3 regions of the Rothia sp. 18CD1-1 genome follow, and region 1 is predicted to be linked to each of the others. Evidence: predicted binding sites of a transcription regulator. Region 1 holds the regulator's gene; each other region holds the start of a gene.
What was found. The regulator HrcA, encoded in region 1, represses chaperone genes, less so after heat shock. The targets are predictions, from matches to a motif close to TTNGCACTCGNNNNNNNCGAGTGCNAA.
Positions count from the first base shown of each region.

Region 2: the regulator HrcA is predicted to act here: its motif matches at 8,317-8,343, upstream of groL (chaperonin GroEL).
Region 3: the regulator HrcA is predicted to act here: its motif matches at 8,372-8,398, upstream of groES (co-chaperone GroES).

Region 1 is NZ_JBUZLI010000008.1:255,460-264,184, forward strand. Features, by position in the region: gene ybeY (rRNA maturation RNase YbeY) at 1-68, opposite strand, end outside; gene ACS1BR_RS08195 (PhoH family protein) at 131-1,222, opposite strand; gene ACS1BR_RS08200 (16S rRNA (uracil(1498)-N(3))-methyltransferase) at 1,387-2,157, opposite strand; gene dnaJ (molecular chaperone DnaJ) at 2,179-3,306, opposite strand; gene hrcA (heat-inducible transcriptional repressor HrcA) at 3,374-4,366, opposite strand; gene ACS1BR_RS08215 (DUF3097 family protein) at 4,510-5,403, shown strand; gene ACS1BR_RS08220 (DUF4870 domain-containing protein) at 5,504-5,926, shown strand; gene hemW (radical SAM family heme chaperone HemW) at 5,950-7,200, opposite strand; gene lepA (translation elongation factor 4) at 7,197-8,725, opposite strand, start outside.
Region 2 is NZ_JBUZLI010000007.1:96,032-106,484, reverse strand. Features, by position in the region: gene ptsP (phosphoenolpyruvate--protein phosphotransferase) at 1-1,382, shown strand, start outside; gene ACS1BR_RS06280 (HPr family phosphocarrier protein) at 1,498-1,776, shown strand; gene ACS1BR_RS06275 (DUF3800 domain-containing protein) at 1,870-2,781, opposite strand; gene ACS1BR_RS06270 (lipid II:glycine glycyltransferase FemX) at 3,123-4,223, shown strand; gene ACS1BR_RS06265 (threonine/serine exporter family protein) at 4,337-6,373, shown strand; gene ACS1BR_RS06260 (uracil-DNA glycosylase) at 6,370-7,047, opposite strand; gene ACS1BR_RS06255 (DUF3263 domain-containing protein) at 7,156-7,416, shown strand; gene ACS1BR_RS06250 (LytR C-terminal domain-containing protein) at 7,550-8,230, shown strand; gene groL (chaperonin GroEL) at 8,506-10,137, shown strand; gene ACS1BR_RS06240 (nucleoside triphosphate pyrophosphohydrolase family protein) at 10,346-10,453, shown strand, end outside.
Region 3 is NZ_JBUZLI010000003.1:253,118-263,570, forward strand. Features, by position in the region: gene ACS1BR_RS03245 (GuaB3 family IMP dehydrogenase-related protein) at 1-3, opposite strand, end outside; gene guaB (IMP dehydrogenase) at 54-1,571, opposite strand; gene ACS1BR_RS03255 (acyltransferase family protein) at 1,749-3,878, opposite strand; gene ACS1BR_RS03260 (acyltransferase family protein) at 3,875-6,097, opposite strand; gene groL (chaperonin GroEL) at 6,360-7,949, opposite strand; gene groES (co-chaperone GroES) at 7,989-8,279, opposite strand; gene ACS1BR_RS03275 (class I SAM-dependent methyltransferase) at 8,483-9,838, shown strand; gene ACS1BR_RS03280 (glutamate--cysteine ligase) at 9,835-10,453, shown strand, end outside.

The DNA.
Region 1 (8,725 bases):
CCTAGCCGAGAAAATGCGTGGCTGATCAGGTTGCGCACGACAACCTCGTCAAAAGCGGAGAAGGCCAAACGGGTAAAAGCATCGTCAGTCTCAGCCACTTCCCCAAGGTCAAAATCTATGGTCACTAGCCCTACTCCCCTGCCGTATCAATCTCGTTCTTCTCAAGAAGCCGCTCCGCAGCCACCTCACGGGCCTGCCTTTTCCCCTTGCGCATCCGCTTTCTTTCCATAGCAGCTTTATCCCGGTCCCACCGATCATAGGCGGAAACAATATCTGAGACCAATGAATGCCGAACCACATCTTGAGCATCAAGAGTTGAGAAACAAACCTCATCGATATCGTCCAGAACCTGCCGGATTTGCCGAAGACCCGAAGACTGTCCCGATGGTAAATCAACCTGGGTGACGTCACCGGTGACCACCATTTTCGACCCAAAACCTAGGCGGGTGAGGAACATTTTCATCTGCTCGGCGGTAGTATTCTGCGCTTCGTCAAGAATAATGAAGGCGTCGTTGAGGGTGCGTCCACGCATGTAGGCAAGCGGGGCGACCTCGATGGTGCCGGCCTCCATCAACCCGGGTATGGACCCGGGGTCTATCATGTCGTGGAGGGCATCATAGAGCGGTCGTAGATAGGGGTCTATCTTGTCGCTGAGTGAGCCGGGCAAGAATCCCAGGCGTTCTCCAGCCTCAACAGCCGGGCGGGTCAGGATAATCCTGTTTACTTCCTGAGCCTGCAAAGCCTGCACGGCCTTTGCCATAGCAAGATAGGTTTTGCCGGTACCGGCGGGGCCTATACCAAAAACAACTGTGTGACGGTCAATCGCATCCACGTATTCCTTCTGATTGACCGTCTTGGGGCGTATATTTCTACCGCGGGAACTAAGAATATTTTGGCCCGTACCCGAAACCGATGGGGACAATTCTGCGGCCAACATGGTAATAATCCGCGAAACCGTGTCCGGGGTGATGAGCGTATCGTGCAGTGCTAGCTGCCGCAGCTCAGACAGCAGACGAATAATGGTGGTGACCTCTTCGGCGGGCCCGGATACCACCACGTCAAGATTTTTAGGGCGGACAGACACAGCCGGGAAACTTGACTCGATCAGCGAGATACTGGAGTCCGAGGGGCCCAGAACCGCCACCATCTCGGCGCGGCTGTCGAAAGAAAAAGTTCGGGCGGTAGACAGTGGGCGGTTTGCGCCCGAAGCGGTGGTTGCCATAAATAACCGGCCTAGGCCGAAATCAGAGCTCCTCACGGTAGTGCTACAGGATAAAAATTATGTTTTCCTCTTACAAGGTTAGTCTCTATGGGGACAATCCTCCGAGTAGAAGACAGGCACTCATGCTCAGAGTGAACCCTTGAAAAGGACAGACCTCACCTCACCTATGACCAGGTCCCCGCAAGCGTATTAATGGTCGATAACGCAGCGGACCCGGCGGTCGATGATCGCAAGACCTCCTTCCCCAGACGCACCGGCAAAGCTCCTGCCGAGGTAAACAGCTGCAGCTCGTGTTCGCTGATACCGCCTTCGGGACCCACCACCACAAAAATCTTCTGCGGAAGCCCCCGCTCCCCGAGCAAGTCAGCGAAAGCCCCGGTCAACCGCGTATCCGCATTTTCATGCAACACAAAAATAGCGGACCCCGGCCCCTGCGCGCGCATGTACTCGGCAAGCTGGGCCGAGGTATGCAAATCGTCCACCGGCGGAATCCAGGCACGGCGAGCCTGCTTGGCAGCAGCAGCAACCGTCTTCTCCCATTTGGCATGAGACTTGGCTACCCGATCCTGTTTCCAGCGCACCACGCAGCGCTCAGCCGCCCACGGGATAACACCGTTGACTCCCAGCTCGGTAGCTAATTCGATACCCAGCAGATCACGGTCAGACTTAGCAAGCGCCTGTACCAGGTATACGGTGGGGCCCGCTACCTCGGTAACCAGCTCCCGCACGGTCACCTCTAATCCCTGCGGCAGGAGTGCGCGCACCTCACCGCGGACCCGCCTACCCCGCCCATCCGAGACATCGACAGGTTCACCAACATTGAGCCGCTTCACGTTTTTTGCGTGGTGTCCCTCATCGCCATCCAACACCAGGGTATCGGCGACCCCCAGATTCTCAAGGGTCGCGGTATCGCAGTAAAAAACGGGGGAAGTCATGAAACTAAGAAACCGATTTTTCTACTTCTCAAAGCGCTCTTTGAAGCGGGAGAAGAAACCGTGTTTTTCCGACACCGTTTCGCTCACATTGAGGTCCTCATTGCGACTGGCCACAAACTGGCGAAGGAGCTCACGCTGCTCACCGGTGAGATCGGTGGGTGTTCGAACCTCGATGTGTACCCGCAGATCCCCTCGACCGCTCCCCCGTAGACGGGTGACACCGAGATTCTTGAGGGTCACCACATCGCCCGACTGGGTTCCCGCCTTCACCTCAATTTCCTGAGTACCGTCAAAAGTATCTATCTTCACCACTGTCCCCAGGGCGGCCGCGGCCATCGAAATACCAACGGTGGCGTGAAGGTCATCCCCCTCCCGACTAAAAGTCGGATCGTTATTGACCCGTAACTCTACATAAAGATCTCCGTTGGGCCCCCCGTGAGTACCGGCTTCACCCTGGCCGGCCAAACGGATACGTGCCCCGCTGGAAACACCCGCCGGAATCTTAATGGTCAGCGATTTACGCTCGCGTACCCGACCCTCCCCATAACACTCGGGACAGGGATTTTTAATAACGGTGCCGTAGCCGTGGCAAGCAGCGCATTCAACCTGCTGAACCACGGTCCCCAGAATCGACTGCACCTGCCGCGCCGTGTACCCCTGCCCCTGACAGACCTGGCAGGTCTCGGGGTGGGTTCCCTGCGCGGTACCCTCACCATGGCAGAGCTCACAGGTAACCGCGGTGTCTACCGTAATGGGTTTATCAACACCAAACACCGCGTCCTTGAGATCAATCCGAACATTGATCAGAGCATCCTGGCCCTGCCGGGTGCGGCTCGCCGGCCCACTCGGTGCCTGGTTGAAGAAACTCTCAAAAATATCCCCAAAACTACCAAACCCACTAAAGCCGCCGGCCCCGCCGAACCCACCCTGGGATTGCCCGTTCTCGTTTCCGGTTTGATCGTAGATACGGCGTTTTTCCGGATCGGAGAGCACATCGTGGGCGTGGGAGACCCTCTTAAACTCCTCGGCTGCTTCCGCGGAGGGATTAATATCGGGGTGTAGCTTACGTGCCTTTTGGCGGTAGGCTTTCTTGATCTCTTCGGGACTTGCATCACGTGATACACCCAGTGTTTGGTAATGATCGCTCACTCAATAACTTCTTTCCGTGAATAAACCTCAAGGTTTTATGTTAGCGTTGAAATTCTAATGCCGGATACTAGATACCCAAAATTTTTGTGAGATAGCTAGCAACACCCCGGACTGCCGATACGATACTGAGATAGTCCATGCGGGTGGGACCAATGACCCCGACCCTCGAAAGATCCTGTCTCCCGTAGACGCTGGCAACAACCGATGTTTCGGTAAGCGGCACCGACGCGGTCTCGGCACCAATCCGCACACTAAATCCGCGGGAATCCTCGGACATCTCATTGAGCAAACGAACCATGGTTACCTGTTCTTCGAGAGCGTTCAGGATGGGGGCTATACTCGAGGAAAAGTCCGAGGTGGACTGCGCCAGGTAGAAAGTTCCGGCAAACAGCAGCCGTGAGGACCCGTCATCGCGCGCAAAAAGCGTCAGGCTCTGCCCCAACTGCCGACAGAGCTCGGAGAGAAATTTCTGGCCGGAACCTATATCCCCGATGGGCTCCCCTACTAGTTTCTGTAAAAGCTCGCTCCGGGCCTCCGCAAGGTCCTGTTCAGTGTAGGGAGAGACCGTTGCTGTTTTCTGCAATACCTGCCCCGAATTGCTGATCAGAATTATACTTATGTGATGTTCTGCAAGAGGGACAAGCTCAAGGTGACGCACAGTAGTGAGGGTGGGCGCAGGATACTGCAACACTGCGGCCTGCTGAGTCAACCGTGAAAGGATTTTAACGGTGCGCACATACAGTTCCTCGACGCTATCCGAACTGTCCAGCAGGCGGAGAATAGCCTGTTTTTCTCCGGACGAAAGAGGCTGCGGGACGGTAATTTTATCAACGAAATACCGGTACCCCTTCTCCGTGGGTATACGCCCAGCACTGGAATGCGGGGCAGTAATCATGCCCTCCTCTTCGAGTACCGCCATATCATTGCGAACGGTTGCGCTCGATACGTTAAGTCCGTGCCGTGCGATCAGCGCTTTAGACCCCACCGGCTCGTGCGAAGAAACATAGTCTTCGACAATCGCTTGCAATACCCTGTCTTTGCGTTGAAGCCTTGGTCTCACCTATCTCCTTGGCAAAAAGAAATTAGCACTCCTTCAGTGTAAGTGCTAATACAACTGTAGTACCCGGGCTACGCTGTCTTGAAGCGGGTACGCTGTGGGCTAAGGTTGAGAGAGGCTATCACGTCGAGGCTGGAGAACAAACCGTGAATGACTACTATTCTTGGGGGTCGCAAGATCTCACCTCAATCGGAGAACACAGGCGGGAGAAGAAAATTCGCGCCCTCAGAGTCCAGCCGGGTATCGTCCTTGAAGACGCTGAAACCGGCTGGGTGGGGGCCGTCATCTCCCTCGAAACCATTGGCGGTATACGGGTGATTGGTCTCGAAGATTCCCGGGGGAGAGTAAAATCTTTTCCGCTGGGATTTGGTTTCCTCTACGAGGGGGAACCGGTCAAGGTGCTCGCACCCGCACCGGTCTCTACTCCCGGGACCGCACGTATCTCTCGCTCCGGGTCACGGGTGGTCGACAATGCTCCTGCCCGGGTTGCCAGCTCCAGTCGTTTATGGGTTGAGGGTATCCACGATGCCGAACTCGTAGAAAAAGTGTGGGGTCATGATCTGCGGGTAGAGGCCATAGCGGTAGAACCCCTCCACGGATTAGACGACCTTGCCCGGGCAGTACGACAGTTTACCCCCTCGCCCCGGCGCCGGCTGGGTATCCTGGTCGACCACCTGGTGACCGGCAGCAAAGAGACCTCCCTGGTGGCTGAGGCCATGCAGGTGCCGGGTGCCGCCGGAAACGTGCTTATTCTCGGCCACCCCTACGTTGATGTGTGGCAGGCAATCAAGCCCGGTGTCCTCGGTATCCCGGCCTGGCCTCGGGTTCCCCGCAGTGAAGAATGGAAAAAAGGTGTGCTGAAAAGACTCGGTTGGCCCCACCGAGACCGGGAAGATATAGCTGCCGGATGGAAACGTATGCTTGCCGCAGTAGATTCTTACGCGGATTTAGAACCGCACATTCTCGGTCCGGTCGAACAGCTTATCGATTTCCTGACTACCCAGGAGCATGTGCCGGGGATCTCGATAAAAGATAGATAACCTGACAGCTGCTACCCCCAATCCGCACCTTCCTCCCCTAGAATAGGACCTAGCTAATCATCGTATCCGTACCCTACCACCACAGAAGAGCGAGTATTTTTTGAAGACCGCTACCTCACGAGAGTCCGCATTTGAGGGTTCCCCCGCCCAGGCTAAAAAACTTACCGTGCACGAAGATCGCAACATCGCCACGCTCGCACACTTTGGCGGATTTATGGGCTGCCTACCCTCGGGTATTATCCTCTACCTCTATCGCGGCCGAGGCCCCTTCACCGAGCAAGAATCGCGAGAAGCCTTTAACTTCACCCTCCTGCCCAGCCTGGTGATTATCGCCTGCATGTTTCTTTCCGCAATCCCTGTGATTGGCTGGTTCTTTGGACTACTGGCCGCCCTCCTGTGGATATACCTCGCCTTCATGTCCCTGGTTGCGGGGATCAAGGTCAACCGAGGAAACCCCTACCAGTACCGCTATAACACCGAGCTCTACGACCGGTTTTTGGCCAGCCGCACCACCAAAAAATAGGTGGACCCGGGCGGCCTCTGGGTCTATTCGAGTTCGGGGAGCAACTCACGGGTTACCGCATCCCCCAATAGCCTTCCCCGGAGGGTGAGCACTACCCGCCCATCCTCCAGAGCCTCCTCCTCAAGAAGACCCTGCCCCCGTAGCCAGTCGAGCTTATTCGCGGTGGCTCCCCTCCCATGGATATTTTCCAGCACAGAAATTGGTAAACCGTCGGCCGTGCGCAAGCGCAGCATAACGGTCTCAAAAGCTTGGGTGCTTTCGCTCAGAACCTCCCGAGCTGCCGCCGGTGACTGCCCGGAACGCACCCGGTGAGCGTACGCCAGCGGGTGCTTGAGATTCCACCAGCGGGTACCGTTGACGTGCGAGTGGGCGCCGGGGCCAATCCCCCACCAATTATGGTTCTGCCAGTAGGCAAGATTATGGCGGCTCCGGCTGGTGGGAGAGAGCGAATAGTTAGAAACCTCGTACCAGCGGTAGCCGTGTTCGGCCAGCGTGCGTTCGGCGGCAAGGTACATGTCGGCCATCAGGTCGTCATCGGGCATCTGATAGTCACCCCGCCTGATCTGTGCCCAGAGCTTGGTGCCCTCCTCAACGATGAGCGAGTAGGCAGAAATATGGTCCGGCCGGTAGCTCACGGCTGCCTCCACCGACTGCTGCCACTGTTCGAGTGTTTCCCCCGGTGTTCCGTAGATAAGATCCAGGGAAACCTGAAGGCCTGCCTTCCGAGCCTGCTCAACCACGTATGGTACGTTTGCCGGACTATGGGTGCGGTCAAGAACCGCAAGAGTTTGCGGGACCACAGACTGCATACCGAAAGATACTCTGCTAAACCCGCCCGCCGCTAGGATCCGCATATCATCTGCCGTCACCGAATCGGGATTGGCTTCGGTTGTGACCTCCGCACCGGACGCAAGACCAAAAATGTCGGCTGCTCGGTGCAGGATCTTCACCAGGTCATCCGCCGGTAGTTTGGTGGGGGTCCCCCCACCAAAAAAGACCGTATTCAGAGGGGAGGGATCAAGACCCGAGCGGTAAAGAGCATCCGCGGCAAACTCCAACTCGGAGATAGCATCGGCAGCATAATTCTCCAGGGAGACTCCCCCACCAAAATCCTCGGTCGCATAGGTATTAAAATCGCAGTAGCCGCAGCGTACCGAGCAAAACGGCACGTGCACGTAGAGACTAAAACCGCGGCCCCTACCCGCTGAAGCGGAAAGGGCGGGGATCCTACCGTCCAGTGGAGCGGGCTCCCCCACCGGTTGAGCCGGGCTCACTTTTTAGATTTATCTTTGGTTTGGTCGCCGGCAGACAGCGCGGCAATAAAGGCTTCCTGCGGGACCTCCACCCGGCCCACCATCTTCATGCGCTTCTTGCCTTCTTTCTGCTTCTCTAAAAGTTTACGCTTCCGCGAAATATCGCCGCCGTAGCACTTGGACAGCACATCTTTACGTATAGCGCGAATATTTTCGCGGGCAATAATACGGGAACCAATTGCCGCCTGAATCGGCACCTCAAACTGCTGGCGCGGAATTAGCTCGCGCAGTTTACCCGTCATCATGACACCGTAAGAGTACGCCTTCTCCCGGTGCGTAATCGCAGAAAAAGCGTCGACTTTCTCACCCTGCAGCAGGATGTCGACCTTCACCAGATCTGCCTCTTCTTCGCCATCAAACTTCCAATCCAGAGAAGCATAGCCTTTAGTGCGTGACTTTAGCTGATCAAAGAAATCAAAAACGATCTCGGCCAGGGGAAGACGATACCGAATCTCCACGCGGTCAGGTGAGAGATAATCCATACCACCCAATATGCCGCGACGCTGCTGGCACAGTTCCATGATCGCACCGATAAACTCGCTGGGCGCAATCACCGTGCACGCCACCATTGGCTCGCGGATGGTGGCAACCTTGCCCTCGGGAAACTCACTGGGATTGGTGACCCGTCGGGGGTGCCCGGACTCATCGACCACATCGTAGATAACATTGGGGGCCGTAGAAATAAGGTCGAGCCCAAATTCTCGTTCCAGCCGCTCCCGCACGATCTCCAGGTGCAAGAGTCCCAGAAAACCGCAGCGGAAACCAAAACCGAGGGCAGCCGAGGTTTCAGGCTCGTAGATGAGAGCGGCATCGTTGAGCTTGAGCTTGTCCAGGGCATCACGCAGGGCCGGGTAGTCAGAACCGTCGATGGGGAAAAGACCCGAGAAAACCATGGGCTTGGGGTCCTCATAGCCTCCCAGCGACTCGGTTGCAGGCTGACGCGCACCGGTGACCGTATCGCCTACACGCGACTGGCGCACATCTTTCACCCCGGTAATCAGATACCCCACCTCACCCGTTCCCAGGCCGTCGCTGGGTTGCGGTTCGGGCGAGATAATGCCTATCTCCAGGAGGTCGTGCTCGGCACCCGTGGACATCATCTTAATTTTTTGCCGCGGCTGTAATCTACCGTCAACCACGCGAACATAGGTGACAACCCCGCGATAGGAGTCGTAGACCGAATCAAAGATCATGGCACGCGCCGGGGAATCGGGCTCCCCTTGCGGGGCGGGGATCGTCTCAACAATCCGGTCAAGGAGTTCCTCAACCCCCTCACCGGTTTTACCCGAGACCCGCAAAACATCTTCGGGTTCCACCCCGATAAGGTGGGCAAGTTCCTCGGCATATTTATCGGGGTTAGCTGCGGGAAGATCAATCTTATTCAGCACAGGAATAATGGTGAGATCATTTTCCATAGCCAGGTACAGGTTGGCCAGGGTCTGGGCCTCAATCCCCTGGGCCGCATCAACCAGTAAGAGGGCGCCCT
Region 2 (10,453 bases), on a different contig from region 1:
AGGCGGCCACCGATTTTGCCAAGCAAATGGAATCCCTGGGCGGCTATATGGCGGAGCGGGTGACCGATATCCAGGATGTCCGCGCCCGGATTGTCGCGCAGCTTACCGGCCAGCAGGCCCCGGGTATCCCGGTATCCGATAAGCCCTTTGTGCTGGCGGCGGTTGATCTGGCTCCGGCTGATACCGCGACCCTGAGCACCGATACGGTGATCGCACTGATCACTTCGGACGGTGGACCCCAGGCGCACACCGCGATTCTTGCCCGCGGGCTGGGTTTGCCCGCCATTGTTGCGGCCAAGGGTGTTACCGAGATCCCCAACGGCACTACGGTCTATATTGACTCCAACGAGGGGCTGATTGATACTGAACCCACCGCCGATCAGCGGGAAGCCGCGGTGAAGTTTGCCAACCGCAAGCCCCTCCCCGACTTTAGCGGTAAGGGCGAGCTGGCAGATGGCACCTCTGTGCCTCTCTACGCGAACGTTGGCGACGGTAAGAGTGCCGAGAAGGCTGCGGGGCTTCAGGCGGAAGGCGTGGGGCTGCTCCGCACCGAGTTTGGTTTTCTGGGGAATGACACTGAGCCCTCGGTGGAAACCCAGGCCGAAACCTATAAGTCGGTTTTTGATGCTTTCCCCGGTAAGCATATTGTGGTGCGCACTCTCGATGCCGGTGCGGATAAGCCCCTTCCCTTCCTTAATGTGAAGGAGGAGGAGAACCCGGCCCTGGGTGTTCGCGGTTTCCGTACCGACTGGACCGTTCCCGGGGTGCTGACCCGCCAGCTAGAGGCTATTAATAAGGCGGCGGAGGGGTCCGAGGCGGATATCTGGGTGATGGCACCGATGATCTCCACCACCTCTGAGGCCCGCAACTTTAAGAATATGCTTGATCGGGTGGGCATTAAAACCCGCGGGGTGATGGTTGAGACTCCGGCGGCTGCGGTGAATGCCGAGGCTATCCTGGGTGAAGTTGACTTTGTGTCCATCGGCACCAACGACCTGACCCAGTACACCATGGCTGCGGACCGTCTGCTGGGCGATCTTGCTCATCTGAACAACCCCTGGCAGCCGGCGGTGTTGAAGATGATTAAGCTGACCGTTGAGGGGGCTCAGCGGGCTTCCGTGCTGCACGGGACCAAGAAGTATGTTTCCGTGTGCGGTGAGGCGGCAGCCGATCCCGCCCTGGCGGTGGTGCTGGTTGGGTTGGGTGTTGATACCCTCTCCATGAACGCCGGGGCTATCGCGGCGGTTTCTGCGGTGCTGAAGTCGGTGACCAGGGAGAAGGCTCAGCAGATCGCGGTCAAGGCGCTTTCGCAGATCTCGTCTGCTGAGGCTAAGGCTGCGGCCCGTGAAGAACTCCCGATCCTCGATGAGCTCGGGCTATAAATAAAGAAAGCTATAAATATAGCAAGTGGGTGGGTTCGGTGCGTCAAAACGCGCTGAACCTCCTTTAGACTCATAGTGGAAGAGCTTTTCCACACTCTAATCAAGGAGAACTATTATGGCAGAACGTATCGCCACCATCGCAAGCCGCGTTGGCCTGCACGCCCGCCCGGCAGCTATCTTCGCAGAGGCAGCTGGCGACCTGCCCGTAGAAGTAACCATCGCGGCTGAGGGTGAGCCCGCAGACGAGGCCATGGATGCGGCATCCATTCTTTCCCTGATGTCGCTGGGGGCTAAGCACGGTGACCGTGTGGTGCTCCGTGCTGAGGGTGACGGCGCCGAGGAGGCTCTTGACACCCTGGTCAAGATTCTTGAGACCGACCACGACGCTGAGTAGCCTCGGTTTCTCTAGGTCGATCAGGGGGCCCGCTACCGTAACGGTAGCGGGACCCCTTTTTATGGGGGCTGAGGCTTTGAGAAGATTACTAAACTATGAGGATTGGTGTCCTGTATTTTTCTTGCTGGCCGCCAGTATTCTGGCAACGTTCTTGGAATGGAGGCTGTCGCCTATACGCTGTCCAAGTATAGGAGGGTAAAGACGCCTTTTTTGGTCGAGTATCTGAGAGTGGTAGATATCCTGTGGAGACCGATTGAACAATCGTACTTTTGATTCATATGTGAAGCTGCCTCGAAGCCGATTTGCTGATTCGTCTTCGCCCACCCACATGTAGGCTGAATCTTCAATGAGCTGGCGGTCAAGCGCTCTGGTCAGATATCCTGCGACCCAGTCGGCGAACTGAATATTGGAGGATAGTTTGCTATCCAGATGCATAGGGGCTTCTAAGAGTCTGCGCATCTCTGGATAATCAGCAGATCGAGAGAATATGTGTTGGTACATGCGGGCTACTCTCTGAGCCCGTTGTTTTTCATTGATGCTGTCGATGGTTACTAGGATGTTTGAATCTTTTGTCTCGGCGTAGCGAGCTAGACGGTTGAGAGTTTCTTTCATCGCTATTGCTTCCCGTTCTTCCACGTCTAGAGATGTTTGCTTGGGCGTGCCACGTTCTTTCTCATCAATGTAGTAGAAGAGTTTCCCTCCACTTTTTCTCAGTTGATCGACGAGCGAGCAGAAAATACGCAGGTGTTCGGGATGCTGGATAGGAACTTCTCCTCTGAAAATTTCAGAGCCTTTGACCTCCAGGTATTTGATGTCCTGGTCTGGGGCTTTCCCCGAAAAGCGGTTGCGCTTCTCGTTGGTGAAGATGGCTCCAAACCCTCTGGCGTGTTCTTCCGGGATGATGAAACCGGCGTACCCGAAACCGGGGGACGTGTTGTATCTTCGATCATCTCGTGAGATGAAGGCGCCTGGTTCCCCAATTTCGTCAATATAGGCTAAGAGCATACGTTCTCTGTATCCTTCTTTATCACGACAAAAGCTCACGCCGAAACGTGAGCTTTTACGGGATGACGCTCTGAGGACTCTTGGGAGCAGACCCTCACCTCTAGCTTTCAAGACTCATCGTACAGTGAAGTTGACCAGATCGTCAATGACTTGTGGAGAATTTTAACTAGCAGCGAGGATGGTGCTTGTAACCACTTCACCAGTCAGGGGCCAGAGCGAGCGATCAACCGGCCCCATCTCACGTCGGTCCGGCTGTAAACGTTCCCCGTATCTCGCTAGACTTGGGGTGGAGAAAAATCTGTATGGCGTGTAGGAGACGCGCCCGTTGGAAGTTGAGGCCCTTGCAAAAATTTAAAGCGCGTTTTGCCACTGACCAAGAAGTAGCTCACTGGGACGATCACGTGATCTCCAACCCCGGCGGAGGCAACCTGTTACAGTCGGAGTCTTTTGCCTCCGTTAAGGCCAAGCATGGTTGGAAGCCGCTCCACCTGGTCTACGAGGGCACCACCGACATCGACGGTGAGGAGAATCCCTTCACCAGCTACAACCTGGTGCTTGAAAAAAAGGTACCGGTACTGGGCAAAATCTGGTACATGATCAAGGGCCCAGGCGTTGACCGTGTTGAGGACATACCGGCTATTGTCGAGGCAAACCGGGTTTTTATTCGGGAGCAGAAGCTGGGTGTTTTTGCCGTGAAAATTGAACCGGATATCCTGGCAGACGATCACACTAGCGCTGTGCTCTCCGGCAGCGGACTGGTGAAATCCTGGAATATCCAGCCCAACGACTCCACCGCTATCCTCGACACCGACAAGAGCGAAGAAGAGGTGCTCAAATCCCTGCACTCCCGCGGCCGTAACGCGGTGCGCAGGTCTGCCCGTGAAGGCTGCGTGGTGGAGCGGGTGGAGCTCACCGAAAAAAATATGCGCACCATGTACGCGCTCATGGACACCGTGGGGCAGGGGAACGCCAAGGTGCACCTACGCTCCTACGACTACTACCGTGATTTCTGGACACATTTTGCTCAAGCCGGGCAGGGCCGGCTCTACTTCACCTACGAAGACGGAGAACCCTCTGTGGGCGCTTACGTGATCAACTACGGCGAGAAAGGGACCTACAAAGACGGCGGATCCAAGCCCCGCCGTAAGCAGTACGGTGATTCCCACCAGGTGCAGTGGACCGCGATCACCGACCTCATGAAAGAACACGGAATCACAAGCTATGACTTCTGCGGGACCCCTCCCAAAGATCAGCTAAAAAATAAGGACCACCACCATTACGGTTTGGGGCTTTTCAAAACATCGTTTACCAAGACCGTGATCGACTATGTTGGTGTGTGGGACCAGGTGTTGTCTCCGGTCAAATATAAGGTGTGGGTCAATTTTGCGGAGAAAGTGATGCGTGGCCTGTGGGTGCGTAAAACGGGGCAGCCTTTCTACTAGGATAATTTTTCGGTATACAGCGCCCACCCACCGATACGCGGTGAGGTGGGCTATCTTATGAATAGCCGCGCTGCGCGTAAACGGTATGAAAGACAGTCGGAGAGGAGGGCTCGGTGAGCGATTCTGAGAGGAAAGTTTTGCGGCAGACGGCTTACCCTTCTGCCTTTGCGTTTGATCGAGGTGCCGCTGAGCCTACCGCTGAGGGGCAGGACAGCGCTGTCTTTGGTGCCAGTGCACCCCTGCCCGGACCCCAACATCCCCGGGCGACACAGGGCCTCTCTGGGCAGCTGGGGGTTCCGGTGGTATCGCTGGACGAGGTGCGTGACCCCCATCTGCGTGACTCGTTACGGGCCGGTACGGCGGGTGCCGGTGATACCGCAGGTGAAGGTGAAGAGTCGGCTACCGGGCACAGCGGTCAGCAACCGGTGGGGGGTTCGGGGCAGAGCCCTTTTGAGCCGGTGAGTGAGCCGCAGCAGCCGCAGCCTTTAACCGCGGCTCTTCCGGTCATTTCGGCGGATACCCCGCGATCTCCTACCACGGGCGGGGTCGCGCAAGCCGCCTACCCGTCGGCCGAGCTGACCAGCCCCCTGACGGCCCCCGGCCATCTCACCACTGCTAAGCCCGGCTGGGTCAAGTCCTCGTTTAAATCTTTTGTGCACGCTGACCGCTCCCTCACCAAGCCCATGCGGGGTATGGCCAGACTAGCCCAGCGTCAATTTGCCGCAACCCGGCGGGAACGTGACCGCCAAGACTATGTGCGGGAGAAAGAGCAGGCGCGTGAGATTCTCAACTTCACCCTCCGCCTCTCTGAAACCATGTTCCACTACGGGGCAGATACCGTCGATGTTGATTCGGCGATCGTCTCGGTGTGCGCGGCCTACGGGCTCGATAACGTTGAGGTGGATATCACCAACCAGTCGGTCATCATCAACTATGTCTCCGATATCGACGATGTTGACCTGCACACGCGGGCACTTAACACCGTGGACCCCGACGGTGAGGAAACCAAGGAGGAGCGTTTTAGTCACACCGTGATGCGGGTGGTGCGCTCTTCGTCCGATAACTATGCGGCGCTGGATGACATATACAAGCTCATCTACGACATCACCCAGAACCAGCTGCCGCGGGGCCGTGCTGAGCGGCGGCTGCTGAAAATCAACGAGGCCAAGAAACCGTACTCGCCGCTGGTTCTTATGCTGGCAAATATTGTGACCGCGTCATCGCTGACCATTGGTATCGGAGGTTCGCCGGCTGCGGGGGTGGCCGCGGGTCTGGTGTTTTTGGCGATCTATTTTGTGGACCAGCTGATTGCTCGGCTCAATATGCCCAGTTTCTTTAACATGGCGGCGGGCGCCGGGGTGGTGACTTTTTCTGCTATCTACATGTCCGGGGACTCGTCACTGGTTGCGAATATGGGGGTGAGCGTTGCGGCCCCGCACATTGTGGCTGCGGGTTTGATTATGCTTCTGCCCACGTCCAAGCTGGTGTCGTCGGTGCAGGATGCTCTCAACGGTTTTCCGCTGACGGCGGCGGGTAAGGTTGTTTCAACCGGCATGTCATTTCTGGGTATAGTGGTGGGTCTTGCCTCGGCTGTTGCCGTGCTATCAGCGATCGGTATTTCTGAGCTCAATGTTGAAGAGACCGTGTTTGATCCGCCCCATCTCTGGACCAACTATATTTTTATGGTGCTTGCCAGTGTGGCTATCGGGGTGACCATGCACGCCCGTATTCGCACCCTGCTGTGGGTTGTGCTGATCTCAACCTGCGGTATTGCGGTCTATGATCTGTTTACCTATTCTTTTGGGGCCGGGGCGGGGCGAGCTAACACGGCTGTTGCCGCTATGGTCATTGGGCTGCTGAGCACCTACCTGGCCTACCGGCTTCATGCACCGGCCGCTATTTTTTATGTTCCGGGTCTGACTTTTCTGCTTCCCGGCCTCTCTATATTCCGTGGCCTGTATATGTTTACGGTGGAAGCTGACTCCGTGACCGGGGTTCCGGGCATGGTGACCGCGGTGGGGATTGTGGTGTCCATGGCTTCGGGTGTGGTGCTGGGCAGCTACATTATGCAGAATATTGTGCAGCGTGCGCTGCGGCCCCGCCGCGAGGTCGGTGCGCAGCAGACCGGGGCGCACACCCTCGACCGCTAGCCCAGTCTCCAGTCAACCGGTTCAGCGCCCTGCTGTACCAGGTAGCTATTGGTCTGTGAGAAGGGGCGGGACCCGAAAAAGCCGCGCGAGGCCGAAAGCGGTGAGGGGTGGGCAGATTCCACACAGGGGTAGTTGCCCAGGAGCGGGCGGGCATTGCGTGCATCCCTGCCCCAGAGGATTCCTACCAGGGGGCTCCCCCTCTCCGCCAGGGCCTGTATAGCCCGGGTAGTGACAGCCTCCCAGCCCAGGTTGCGGTGTGATCCGGCTTCGCCGGCACCGACCGAGAGCACCCTGTTGAGAAGCATCACTCCCTGCTTACTCCAGGCAGAAAGGTCCCCGTGCTGCGGCGGCTGCACCCCCAGGTCGCTGTGTAGCTCCCGAAAAATATTCTGCAAAGATCGGGGAAGCGGCCGCACATCGGGGTGCACGGAGAAGGACAGCCCCATAGCGTGCCCGGGGGTCGGGTAGGGGTCTTGTCCAATGATGAGTACCCGCACCCGTGCAAGGGGCTGTTGAAAGGCGTTAAAAATATCCCGGGACGGCGGTAGGGTGTGTCTGCCGGCCCGGTGTTCTTCACGTAAAAAATTTCCCATAGCCCGAATATTGGGTTCAACGGGAGCAAGGGCATCTGCCCAATCTGCTGCCATAATGTGATCCAGGGGCTGAGCTGGCACGGTGCACCTCACAAACGAGAAGGGTATGAAAATATGCGTTTCAAGACTAGGCTATCGAAAATAAAGTGACCGGGCAGCCGGTATGCAGAGAGAAAAGGGGTGGGCGCGATGAGCGAGACAGGATCGAAGCCAGAGGAAGCAGAAACCGGGGAGAGTATCGTGGCAGAGGAGTCCCTTGAGGCGGGTATTCTTGCCATCGAAAAACGCCGCTGGAAATATCCCGGTGCCAAGGAGCAGGCAATCCGCCGAGAACTTAAAATGGCGCCCATCGCCTACTATCAGCGGCTCAACACCATGATCGATGACCCCCGGATTATCGCCCGCGAACCAGCACTCACCCGCCGGCTACGTCAGCACCGGCAGGATTAGCACCGCAAGAACACCGTATTCCCGCTAACTTTTCGCATCGCTGCCGGCCAGCAATCAATCCGTGCACGGCGATACCTGTGTACCCTAGAGGGTAATTCAAATATTTCTCTCACCGCATCTTTTGGAGGACCCCGTGACCCAGTATCCCCGCGACGAATTTGATGATGTTCCCGAAGATTCCCAGCGCCGCGGTGCTTACCGCGGTAGGGAAAAACAGGAAAAAACCTCGAGTAAAGGGTTTATCGCTATTCTGGTGGCGGGCTGCCTCTCCCTTCTGGTGGGGGCCCTGATGTTTATCTACCAGCCGCGCAACCTTTCGCCCGAGGCCTCGGCGTCGTCTGCATCGTCGGCGCCGGCCGCCGAGTCGGCGTCCCCAACTGCTGAGGCGAGCGAGGGTACCGCCGCCCAGGAGGTCGAGATCTACAATGGTGGCGCCTACGTCGGTGCCGCCACCGAGGCTCAGCGGGTAGTGGAGGAACAGGGCTACACTGTCACCACCACCGACAACTGGCAGGGCGTGCCGGTAACAACATCGGTTCTGTTCTACTCCGCCGGGAAGGCCGCGGAGGCTAACGCGTTGGCAGACTCCTTGGGTATAGCGCTGATCGAGGAGGACCCGGCCGCGCAGGTGGATTTCTACGCGGTGCTGGGCCCCGATTACACCGGTACAAGCCAAAGCTCCGGGCAGGCTAGTGCGGATACGGGTACGGGAACCGGCACGGACGCGGGAACCGAAACGGGCGCAGATGCAGGGTACGGGAATGGTGCCGGCTACATCGACCCCAACCAGGCCGGCGGCTACACCGGCCAGTAAACAGGCACCCTGTGCGCTCAGGGCGATTAAGTCTGACAGCGGGGTGAAAAGGTTTGCGCTTGCCTTACTCAAGTGCCAATATTGATTTAGCACTCTCGGTGCTTAACTGCTAAATCGCGGTGCTAGATTTTGCGGTGTACCGGGAGAGAAAAAACTTACTTTCACCCTGTGAGGTGCAGGTTCCTCTCGTGAAGATCGCGCAGGGGGCGGCGCCGTCCGTCGCGGGCACAGTTGAAAGAAAAATAACTTCTTGGTCCAGGAGGGATTAAGTAAATATGGCAAAACTTATTGCTTTTGATGAAGAGGCCCGCCGCGGCCTCGAAAAAGGGCTCAACACCCTGGCCGATGCCGTGAAGGTGACCCTGGGTCCCCGCGGCCGCAACGTCGTCTTGGAGAAGTCGTGGGGTGCACCCACCATCACAAACGACGGTGTTTCTATCGCTAAGGAAATTGAGCTTGAGGATCCTTACGAGAAAATCGGTGCGGAGCTGGTTAAAGAGGTCGCTAAGAAGACCGACGATGTAGCCGGCGACGGCACCACCACCGCCACCGTTCTGGCTCAGGCGCTGGTGCGCGAGGGTCTGCGTAACGTTGCTGCCGGTGCTGACCCGCTCTCGCTCAAGCGCGGTATTGAGAAGGCTGTTGAGGCGGTTACCGCTGAGCTGCTGAGCTCCGCGAAAGAGGTTGAGACCGAAGAGGAGATCGCCGCAACCGCTTCTATCTCTGCCGGTGACCCCGAGATCGGTAAGCTTATTGCCGAGGCCATGGAGAAGGTCGGTAAAGAGGGCGTTATCACGGTTGAGGAATCGAATACTTTTGGCCTGGAGCTTGAGCTTACCGAGGGTATGCGTTTTGATAAGGGTTTCCTCTCCGGCTACTTTGTGACCGATGCTGACCGTCAGGAGGCGGTGCTTGAGGATCCTTACATCCTGATTGTGAACTCTAAGATTTCCAATGTGAAGGATCTTGTGCCCGTACTTGAGAAGGTCATGCAGGCGGGTAAGCCCCTGCTGATTATCGCTGAAGACGTGGAGGGCGAGGCTCTGGCGCTTCTGGTGCTGAACAAGATGCGCGGCTCCATTAAGTCTGTTGCGGTGAAGGCCCCGGGCTTTGGTGACCGCCGTAAGGCTCAGATGGCGGATATTGCCGTGCTGACCGGTGGCCAGGTGATCACCGAGGAGGTTGGTCTCTCGCTGGAGCAGGCAACCATTGACCTGCTGGGTTCTGCTCGCAAGGTTGTGGTGACCAAGGATGAGACCACCATCATCGAGGGTGCCGGTGACCAGGCGGCCATCGAGGGTCGTGTGGCTCAGATCCGCGGTGAGATCGCTAACTCTGACTCTGACTACGACCGCGAGAAGTTGCAGGAGCGGCTGGCTAAGCTGGCCGGTGGTGTGGCTGTGCTCAAGGCGGGTGCGGCAACCGAGGTTGAGCTGAAGGAGCGTAAGCACCGCATTGAGGACGCTGTGCGCAATGCTAAGGCAGCCGTTGAAGAGGGTATCGTCGCCGGTGGTGGCGTAGCTCTGATCCAGGCTGGTGCCAAGGTATTTGACTCCCTCAACCTTGACGGTGACGAGGCAACCGGTGCGGCGATCGTGCGGGTGGCTGTTGACGCTCCGCTTAAGCAGATCGCTACCAACGCGGGTATGGAGCCCGGCGTTGTGGTGGCTAAGGTTCGTGAGCTTCCCGAGGGTACCGGGTTGAACGCGGCAACCGGTGACTACGAGGACCTCATGGCTGCCGGCATTAACGACCCGGTGAAGGTGACCCGTTCCGCTCTGCAGAACGCTGCCTCTATCGCCGGTCTTTTCCTTACCACCGAGGCAGTGGTGGCCGATAAGCCCGAGCCGGCCGGTGCCGCTAACCCGGCTGCCGGAATGGACCCCGGTATGGGCGGCATGATGTAAGCAGCCCGCTAGGCCCCTTCGGTACTTAGCGAGAAAACCCCGCAGTAGCCCTACCCGTGATGGTAGAAGCTGGTGCGGGGTTTTCTGCTTTACTATAGTGTGGGTTGTCTGGGCTTGCCGGAATATTTATTGGTGGGCGGGGTGACCGGCGGCCGGTTAGACCATCCCGAGCTCACCGGAGTGTGTATTGATGAGAAGGGACTGCGGAATGGATTTGCAGAGAGTTACTGAAGAGTCGCGTGATATTCGCGCGCAGTACCACCGGCTAGAGGATCTTCACCACGGGTCTCACTGGTCGGTGGAGGAGGACGCCCTG
Region 3 (10,453 bases), on a different contig from region 1:
CACGGTTTTCCTTTCACGGGCTCCGCCCTGCTGTGCGGTGACGCGGGGGCTTTTTAGCGGCGGTAGTTCGGTGCCTCAACGGTCATCATAATATCGTGGGGGTGGGATTCTTTGAGACCTGCCGGGGTGATACGCACAAACCTCCCCTTGTTTTTCAGCTCGTCGACGGTGGACGCCCCCACGTAGAACATGGTCTGGCGTAGCCCACCCTCCAGCTGGTGCAGAACCGAACCCAGCGGACCGCGGTAGGGAACCTGACCCTCGATACCCTCGGGAATGAGCTTGTCTTCACCTTTGACGTCGGCCTGGAAGTAGCGGTCTTTGGAGTAGGACTTGTGGCGGCCGCGGGAGACCATAGCGCCCAGCGAGCCCATCCCCCGGTAGGTTTTAAACTGTTTACCGTCCACAAAAATGAGGTCACCGGGAGATTCTGCCGTACCCGCCAGCATGGACCCCAGCATGACCGTATCGGCACCGGCCACCAGCGCCTTGCCAATCTCACCCGAGTGCTGCATACCGCCGTCGGCAATCACCGGGACCCCCGCCGGGATAGCGGCCTTAGCTGACTCGTTGACCGCGGTAATCTGAGGTACACCGACACCAGCAATGATGCGGGTGGTGCAAATAGAACCGGGGCCAACGCCCACCTTCACGCCGTCAGCACCGGCATCGATAATGGCCTGCGCCCCCCGACGTGTTGCGGCCTGTCCGCCAATGACATCAACCGCGTCCGCGGCGGGGTCCTTCTTGAGGCGGGCAATCATATCGAGCACACCCTGCGAGTGCCCGTTGGCGGTGTCAATGAAGAGCGCGTCAACACCGGCCTCCACCAGGGTCATGGCCCGTTCGTAGCCGTCGCCAAAAAAGCCTACGGCCGCCCCCACGCGCAGCCGCCCCTCGTCGTCTTTGGTGGCGGCGGGGTACTGCTCGGTTTTGATAAAGTCTTTGACGGTGATCAGGCCGGTCAGCTTACCCTGCCGGTCCACCAGCGGCAGCTTCTCAATTTTGTTATCGGCTAGCAGCCTAAAGGCATCGTCCTTGTCCATGCCCTCCCGGCCGGTGATCAGCGGCAGGGGGGTCATAATCTCGCGCACCGTCCGGCGGGAATAATCTACCTCGGGCAGGTAGCGAATATCACGGTTGGTAATCATACCGATCAACACGCCGTCCTCATCGACCACCGGGAGCCCGGATACCCTAAAGTGCCCGCACACCCGGTCCATCTCTTCAATAGTGGCCTCGGGCCCGATAGTCGCCGGGTTAGTGATCATGCCTGACTCCGACCGCTTGACCCTGTCAACGTGGCTGGCCTGATCCTCGATCGAAAGGTTGCGGTGAAGCACACCCATCCCGCCCAGTCGCGCCATCGCAATCGCTAGCTCGGATTCCGTCACGGTGTCCATAGCCGCCGAAATAATGGGGGTGTTGAGCCTGATCCGGCGTGAAAGACGGGTCGAGGTATCGGCATCGGCCGGATTCACATCGGTGTTCCCGGGCAGCAGGAGCACATCGTCGTAGGTGAGGCCGGTAAAGCCAAAAGGGTCATCCAAGAGAGCGGTGGGAGTAGTCATTATCCAAAGAGACCTTTCGATGGGGTGGAGCATAGCCGAGGCGGGGCCGCACGCGGGCAAGTATTTTCAGTATCAATACTAAACCCGAGACAGGGCCGCACGCGTACCCGGAGCCGTTATCTATATCTTGCGTATACCCTCAAAACACCTCAGCTGACACCGGTATTCCCTCCCCAGCTAGCCGGCCACCGGCCGGGTCTCATCCGCCGCCAGAGATTGGCGGGTAACTGAGTCCTCTGCCCTACCTATTGCCTCAAGTACCCGGGGCGCAAAAAAATCATAGGTGGTCTCAACATAGGTCGCCGTAATGTGATCGTAGTCCTGATAAACATACACGTTGCCGATAGCCACCGGGCAGGCATTATCCGGGCACACCACATCGGACATATTCACCGCCCCAAAACCGGGATAGGAACCCTCCATCTGCTGCTGCGGGTCAGCAAAAACATCCTGCCCCGGGGCCATAACGCAGCTGTCGTCATTCCCACCGCGGTCCAGACAGTCCTTGTGCATCACCGCCATCCGCGGGGTATCACGGATACCTATCACGGTTCGGCCCTCAGCGGTCAGCTGCCCCACCCTGTCCTGGATACCGGCCAGCAGACTATCCGGGGAGTCTTCGGCAGAGAGACTCCCGGTCACAAACACCAGATCCGGATCCAGCGTCTGCACTAAATCCTGCATGGAGTCGGCTGCCCGCACACACCGGTCGTAGAACTCGTCTTCCCTCACGTCCTCGCTACCGTAGAAGCATCCCCCCACGGTCATCATCACCAGATCCCAGCCCTGCTGGTAGGCCAGCTGCCGCAGAACGGGAGCCCACATCTGCATATGGCTGTTGCCCACCGCCACCACTCGTCTGCTGGGAGAGTCGTTGGCAACCGTGTGAAAACAGTTGGCTCTCTGCGACTCGTCAAGATCCCAGCCGGGGTTGGTGCTCACGCATGAGGGGCCCCGGTCCGCCCAGTCGTCGCCGGTGGCCCGCACCGGGATAGTGGTGGCCTCCTCACTGCCCCGGTAGACAAACCCGTATTCCAGGGTTTTAGCGCCCTCGTTGTTAAGCCCGCGGTTGAGCATGGCCTGCTCCACCGTGTGGTTGATATCCTTCTTCCAGGCTCCCAGCGGCACCAGCCCGATCACCATACAGCTCATCACCACGCCCAGGGCCGGTAGCGGATTCTGCTGGGGCCATCTCCAGCCGCGCAGGGGTGTCTCAACATAGACGGTAATCATCTTGGCCAGCAGAATCGACAGGGCCAGCAGTACCAGCCCCGCACCAAACCCTGCCTTCTCCTGCTGAACCCAGTGCAGATAGAAAACCAGAATCGGCCAGTGCACCAGGTAGAGGGCATAGGAAATCTCCCCCAGCGCCAGCAGGGGCTTCAACGTCAAGAGTTTTTCTGGCCCGTACCTGGTCCCGGTATCACCGGCGAGGATCACCATGGTAGCGGCCAGCACGGGCCACAGCGCATGGTAGCCGGGGAATTTGCCCTCAACATCGAGCACAAACCCGCACGAGACGATCAGGGCTATCCCCGTCCACCCCATCACCGCCCGTATCGGTGCGGGCAGCTTCAGCTTCGATACCACCAGCGCCGCAATAGTGCCGGCGGCAAACTCCCACAGGCGCGCCCAGGTGTTGAAATAGGCTGTCTGCTGGCTCGCCTCGGTCACCTGAACCGAATACCGCAAAGACACCGTAAAGACCGCACCAAAGAGCACTATCAGCGTGGGCCGGGCCGGCAGCCGCAGCGACTTTACCAGTACCCAGCCCAGCAGAAACAGCAGCGGCCAGATGATATAGATCTGCCCCTGCACGGACAGCGACCAGAAATGCCTCAGTGGCGAGGCGACCGAGCTGTCTTGGGCGTAGTAGTCAACCGCGTGCATGATAGACCACCAGTTCTCCCGGTAGAGCATCACAGACTTGGCCTCATCGATCAGGGTCAGCCAGCGTTCCTGGGGAAGAACAAAAAATATACCCAGCAGGACACCCACCACGGTCAGGGACGCCAGCGGAAGGATCCTGGTAAACACGTGGATCCAGTAGGTCACCACGGTGGTGGGGCCGGCGAAAGCACCCGACTCTATCTTCCGGGCAAAAGAGCCGGACATCAGAAAAGCAGAAATCAGTAGAAAAACATCGACACCGCCGGAAACCCTGCCAAACCAGAAATGGTAGGCGGCCACCAGAAGCACCGCCAGCGCACGCAAGCCCTGAATCTCCGGGCGGAACCTCCGCCGCCCAGCGGTAGATTCCCCGGAGGAGGCTACGATCTCACGATCCCGCACCGCTGCTACACTCATAGCTCCGCGGGTTCCTCGTAAAACTCCTGGGCACCATCCCCGCTACCGCCGTCGGCGGGGGCTGGCTCACCCTCTCCTACTTCGGGCTCTACCGGTAGAACTTCCAACGGCTCCTCCCAGACGTCCCACCCCTGATCATCGAGCTGGGCGGCGGCAGACTCCAGCAGGGTTGCCCCGTAGGCTTTCGACACGTGGTTATCGTCCATATACACGTAGATGTTACCGATAATCGGCAGGCACCGGCCGTCCGGGCAGAGCTGGCCGGTAAAGTCAAGGCCGTAGACCATGGGGTGGGAATCGATCAGCGGCCCGGCCGGGTTATCGGCGGCAAGTTTCTCGTCAACGGGCCGACCGCAGGAGTCGGGGTCACCGACAGCAAGCTGGGCGCAGTCATAGATGTTATAGCCCCAGCGGGGGTTGTCCCGCAGACCGATCACCCGGATACCGGCCTCGGTAAAGACACTGATCTTCTCCTCAACGCCGGGCACAAGAATCTCTTGGTTGGTCTCCGGGTCTGTCTGGGTCACCATGAGAGCCAGGTAGGTGGGATTCTGGGCGAGCACCTCTTCGACGATACCCCGGTTATAATCCTGGCAGGTCTCCGTGGGGTTAGACTCAGCCTCCAGCGGAAAACGGCAGCCACCGGTGTGAAGGTCCATCAGGTTCATGCCCCGTTCCCGTGCAAGACCCCGATACCAGGCAACCGACTGGCCCGCGTGCGACCCGCCGACCACCATCAACAGCGGAGAGTCCGGGCCCGCGTTCATTTCTAGCCCGCAGCTGTCGGCGTACATCTGATCAGCCACCGGAAGAGCGGTGCAGCTCCCCGGCATCAAACCGTCGAACTGCGAGTAGGGGTCGCTGGCGGGGATCGGCGGGTAGGAGTAGCGTTCTCCACCGCCGGTGAGCGAGTAGGCGCCGGGGAAATCGGGGGTCCCCGCACCGGTTTCAGCTAAAATAGCCAGTTGCTCATCGCGGTGCTGCACCCGGTTCTTACTCACCATAAGCGGTACACCCACCAGGATCAGGCAGGAGGCAATCACCACTGCCGGCTTCCACACGAGCCTGGGCTTTACCCGCGTCTTATCCCAGGGGGTAGCGGTTACTTTCTCAGCCGCCGGTTTCACCCTGCGCAGGGGCTGCTCGATAAAGCGGTGAATGGCCCAGGCCAGCACCATGGAGACAAGAATCAGCCCGGTACCGGTCAGAAAATCCGGGTGTTCCTGCCGGCTTCTCGCCGAGTAGATCACGAACACCGGCCAGTGCACCAGGTAGAGGGCATAGGAGATCTCGCCCAGCGCCAGCAGGGGCTTTGACGACAGGACACGGTCAACACCGTAGCGGGAACCTGTTTGGCCCGCTAGAATCACCAGGGCCCCGGAGACCAGCGGCCACAGGGCAAGGTACCCCGGGAAAGCTCTCTCCACCGGCAGCACAAAACCGCACGAGATCAACCCGACCACGCCCAGCCAGCCCATGGCCACCCGCGCACGGTCGGGGACCTTCCACTTGAGGGTGAGGAGGGCCAGCAGTGTACCGGCGGCAAACTCCCACAGCCGGGTACGCGTATCAAAGTAGGCAAAACCCTGGTTGGTGTAGGTCTCAATCACCGAAAAAGTCAGTGACGCCACAAAGATACTTCCAAAAATGAGGGCCGCCGAGGCCAGAAGGTTCAGCCGGAGCCGGCGGGCAAGGTAGGCGACCAGCACAAACAGCAGCGGCCAGAGAATAAAAATCTGCCCCTGCATGGACAGCGACCAAAAATGCTGCAGCGGAGTTTTTCCCGCGGCATCCTGGGCATAGTAGTCAACCGAGTTAAAGGCAAGCCGCCAGTTGAGATAGTAGAAGAGGGTGGCGATACCGTCCTGAATAATACTCAACAGCCGCGACGGCGGCAAAAAGACGAGGGAGGCCACCACGGTCCCCGCGGTCACCGTGGCCGCGGCCGGCAGCAGACGCTGAAAAACGTGCAACCAGTACGTCACCGGGGCAAGCGGCTTACCCTCGTTGATTTTGCGCATACTTGAGAGCGACAGTAGAAAAGCCGAAATGAACAGGAAAACATCGACGCCGCCGGAGACCCTGCCAAACCAAATATGGTAGGTGACCACCAAAAACAGGGCCAGGGCGCGAAGACCCTGGATCTCGGGCCTGAACCCTCGGGTCTCCACAAAAGAATGATCGAGAAGCCTGGGCTTCCGGTGAGTAGTCTGATGCATAAACTATCCTGTGTGTTTTCTCTACGCACGCGGTGCACTGTCACCAGCAGATACACAGGCACCAAGTGCAGAACGTTACCCGATAAACCTGGGAACCCCTCCACCTATCACGGGGTTTCTGCACCTCTGTGAGCAAGCACAACACAGTTTAGCCCACAAATTTCTGCGCCGGTTCCCCAACAGTGCCGACACAAACCGCCCGCCTCCAGCGTCTGCCGGGGCGGGCGGTCCGTTACCGATGGGTAGAGGGTCTCAGATCCCTCTAGTCTTCATCCTCGGTCTCCTCGGGTTTGTCGACCACCAGGGTCTCGGTGGTCAGCACCAGGGCCGCAATTGAGGCTGCGTTTTCCAGCGCAGACCGGGTTACCTTGACCGGGTCGATCACCCCGTCGGCGATAAGATCGCCGTACTGGGCGGTCTTGGCATTGAAGCCCGACCCCGCGGGTAGCTGTGCCACGCGGCCAACCACCACATAGCCGTCCTGACCCGCGTTCTCGGCAATCCAGCGAAGCGGCTGCACCAGGGCACGGCGTACGATCTCAACACCGGTCTGGGCGTCCCCGCCCTCAAGCTCCACGCTATCCAGGGCTGCCAGAGCATGCACCAGGGCGGTACCGCCACCGGCAACAATGCCCTCCTCCAGGGCGGCGCGGGTCGAAGACACCGCGTCCTCAAGACGGTGCTTGCGTTCCTTGGCCTCAACCTCGGTGGCCGCACCCACCCTGATTACGCCGACCCCGCCGGCCAGCTTGGCGAGACGCTCCTTGAGCTTCTCACGATCCCATTCAGAATCAACCTGCTCAATCTCAGCCCGCAACCTGCTGACCCGCTCAGCGACATCTGCCGCCGAACCGCCACCGTCAACAATGGTGGTGTTATTCTTGGTCACGGTCACGCGCCGGGCACTACCCAGCTGGTCAAGGGTCACGCTGTCAAGGCTGATCCCCAGCTCACCGGTAATCACGGTGCCGGCGGTCAAAATAGCCAGATCCTGCATAATCGCCTTACGACGGTCACCAAAACCGGGCGCCTTCAGCGCAACGACGTCCAGGTTGCCGCGCAACTTGTTGACAACGAGCGTGGAGAGGGCCTCACCGTCAACATCTTCGGCGATAATGGTCAGCGGCTTCTTGGCCTGCACAACCTTCTCAAGCAGCGGCATAATCTCGGCCACGGTCGAGATCTTGCCCTGGTAGAGCAGGATTGCGCTGTCAGCAAGCACCGCCTCCGCCCTCTCGCTATCGGTTACAAACGAGGGGGAAAGGTAGCCCTTGTCGAACTGCATACCCTCGGTGATCTCCAACTCGATCTCCGTGGTGGAGCCATCCTCAATGGTAATTACGCCGTCTTGGCCGACCTTGTCAAAGGCCTCGGCCAGTAGCTCGCCCATCTCGGGAGACTGGGCCGAAATCGCCGCCACGTGAGCTACCTCGCCGCCGGCAACCGCGCGGGCGTTCTCCAGCAGTCTGGCCGATACCGCGCGGACGGCGGTCTCAATACCGCGCTTGACCTCCCCCGGTGCCGCACCGGAAGCCACGTTGCGCAAACCCTCGGCAACCAGCGCCTGGGCCAACACCGTGGCGGTGGTGGTCCCGTCGCCGGCAACATCGTTTGTTTTGGTTGCGACTTCCTTAGCCAGCTGGGCGCCAAGGTTCTCAAAAGGATCTTCAAGCTCAACTTCGCGGGCGATGGACACGCCGTCGTTGGTGATGATCGGCGCACCCCACTGCTTGTCAAGAACCACATTGCGGCCGCGCGGGCCCAGGGTTACTTTAACAGCGTCCGCGAGTTTGTCGACACCTGCCTGAAGGTGCTTACGAGCGTCGTCGTTGAATTCAAGCTGTTTTGCCAAGAATTCATCAACTCCTTCTTAGTTGGTGCAAAAATTTACTTAGGAGACGACGGCCAGGACATCCCGGGCCGAGAGAATAAGGTACTCCTGCCCACCAAAGGTTATTTCGGTACCCCCGTATTTGGAGAAGATCACGGTGTCGCCCTCAGCGACATCGACGGGGATGCGCTTGCCCGAATCATCGGTGCGGCCGGGGCCCACGGCGATCACGGTGGCTTCCTGGGGCTTTTCTTTAGCGGTATCGGGGATAATGAGGCCCGAGGCGGTTGCCTGCTCAGCCTCAACAATCTGCACAACAACGCGGTCTTCAAGCGGCTTAATGGATGACATGTTTTCTCCCTTAAGGGTCAGTCTTTTATTCTGTTGACTGCGCCCGGTTAGGGGTTTGACTGTCGTCGCGGTGCCAGCAAACCCCAAAAAAATTAGCACTGCGCGCAGCCAAGTGCTAACACAAAACTTTAGATCTGTGACTTGCGGCTGGTCAAGAGAACATGCGCGTTTCGCGGTGAGCGCACCGGTTATGATGGTCAGCAATGTTTTCTTTTACTGTCCCACCCGATTTTTATCCCGTCCCCGCTCGCGCACTCACCGATCGGCAGCGGGAGGCAATCGACCGTTTTACCCCTTTCTCTGCCGACTCTGCCCTTGCAGCGGTCAGCACACTGCGCGCCGAAGGCTTCAACCCCGCAGATTCTGCCGCCGTACTCGACCAGGCCAAGCTGCGTACCCGTGCCGGGGCAAAATTTGGTGACGCCGCAGAAGACATGCTTTTTACCGAAGCCGGCTACGAGCAGGCTAGCCGCAGCTCAGTAGCCGACCTGCACGCGCGGCGCGTGAAAGAAGCCGGTATAGATGCGGTGGCTGACCTCGGCTGCGGAATCGGTGCCGACTCCCGAGCCTTTGCACAGGCGGGGCTTTCGGTCACGGCGGTGGAACGCGACCGAGACACCGCCTCCATAGCCGCCTATAATCTGCGCAATTTCACCGGGGCACGGGTCTTCTGCGGAGACTTACGGGCCTTCAAAAGCACCGACAGCGACCGGATAGCACTGTGGCTTGACCCCGCCCGGCGCCGGGTACGGGGCGGCACAACCGAGTCGCGCTTTTTCGACCCCGAGTCGTTTTCACCGCCCCTCTCCCACATCCGCAAGCTGGCATCGACCGGCATAGCGCTGGGCGTGAAAATGTCGCCGGGACTACCGCACGAGATGATCCCCGACAACTGTGAGGCACAGTGGGTGTCCCAGAACGGCACCCTGCTTGAGACGGTACTCTGGTTTAACGCGCTGGCGCGGAAAGGGGTGCGCCGAAGCGCCACAGTACTGGAGAAGGGAACCTTCCGGGCCCGCGTGGCCGCCCACCTCACAAGCGAGCGCACCGTATCAGAACCGGCCCCCGTGGGCCAGCTCAAAGAATACATATATGAGCCCGACAGTGCGCTGGTGCGTTCGCACCTGATCCCCGAGCTTGCCACCGACCTGGGTGCCCATCTGCTCGACGAACGCATTGCCTATCTCACCGCCGAGAAACCGATCTTGAGCCCCGCTGCCAGTTGCTTTCGGGTGCTTGAGACCATGCCCCTGAACACCGGGGTTCTCAAAAACTGGGTGCGCACACACCGTATAGGTGCCCTCACCATCAAAAAACGGGGTGTCGATATTGTTCCCGAGCAGCTGCGCAAAACCCTGCTGGCCGGGGCCGGGAGAAAACGCTCCGAGTCAGCTACCCTGATCCTCACCCGGGTAGGAAGCGGGTCCGCCTCGTATCGTCTTGCCCTGCACGTTGAACCGCTCACGGGTCGGGGCGGTACAGGCAGCTCGCACCGGGGCTGTCACAGCCGCGCCGGGGAGCATTGCGGGGCGCAAGCTAATACTATGGGAAAACCATGACCAACATCCAGAGAGCTATTGTGCCTTTTGCAGATTCGGCCCGGTCAACCCTCGGCCTGGAATGGGAGCTTGCCCTGGTGGACAGGGACACCGGGGAACTCACCTCACGGGCCCCGGAGGTTCTTGAGCGGGCCGCACAGCGGACCCCAGGGCTCTTTGACCTCACCGAAGGTGCGCATATCACCGGCGAGTTTCTCGACAACACGGTGGAGCTGGTCAGCGGTGTCTGCGCCACGGTCGCCGAGGCGGTGGCTCAGCTCCAGCGGGCCGCCGACCAGCTGCGGGCCACCACCGATAGCATGGGGATCGACTTCTTCTCTGCCGGCACCCACCCCTTCTCGCACTGGCAAAACCAGCCGGTAGCCGCCAAAGAGCGCTACCGGAAGATGCTTGACCGCACCCGCTACTGGGGCCGGCAAATGGTTATCTACGGTGTGCACGTGCACACCGGCATAGATTCCCGTGCCAAGGCTCTACCGGTGGTAGCCGGCCTCACCAACCTCTACCCCCACCTGCTGGCTCTCTCCGCCTCCTCACCGTTCTGGGAGGGCCACGATACCGGCTATGCCTCCCAGCGGGCCCTGATGTTCCAGCAGCTGCCTACCGCGGGGCTTC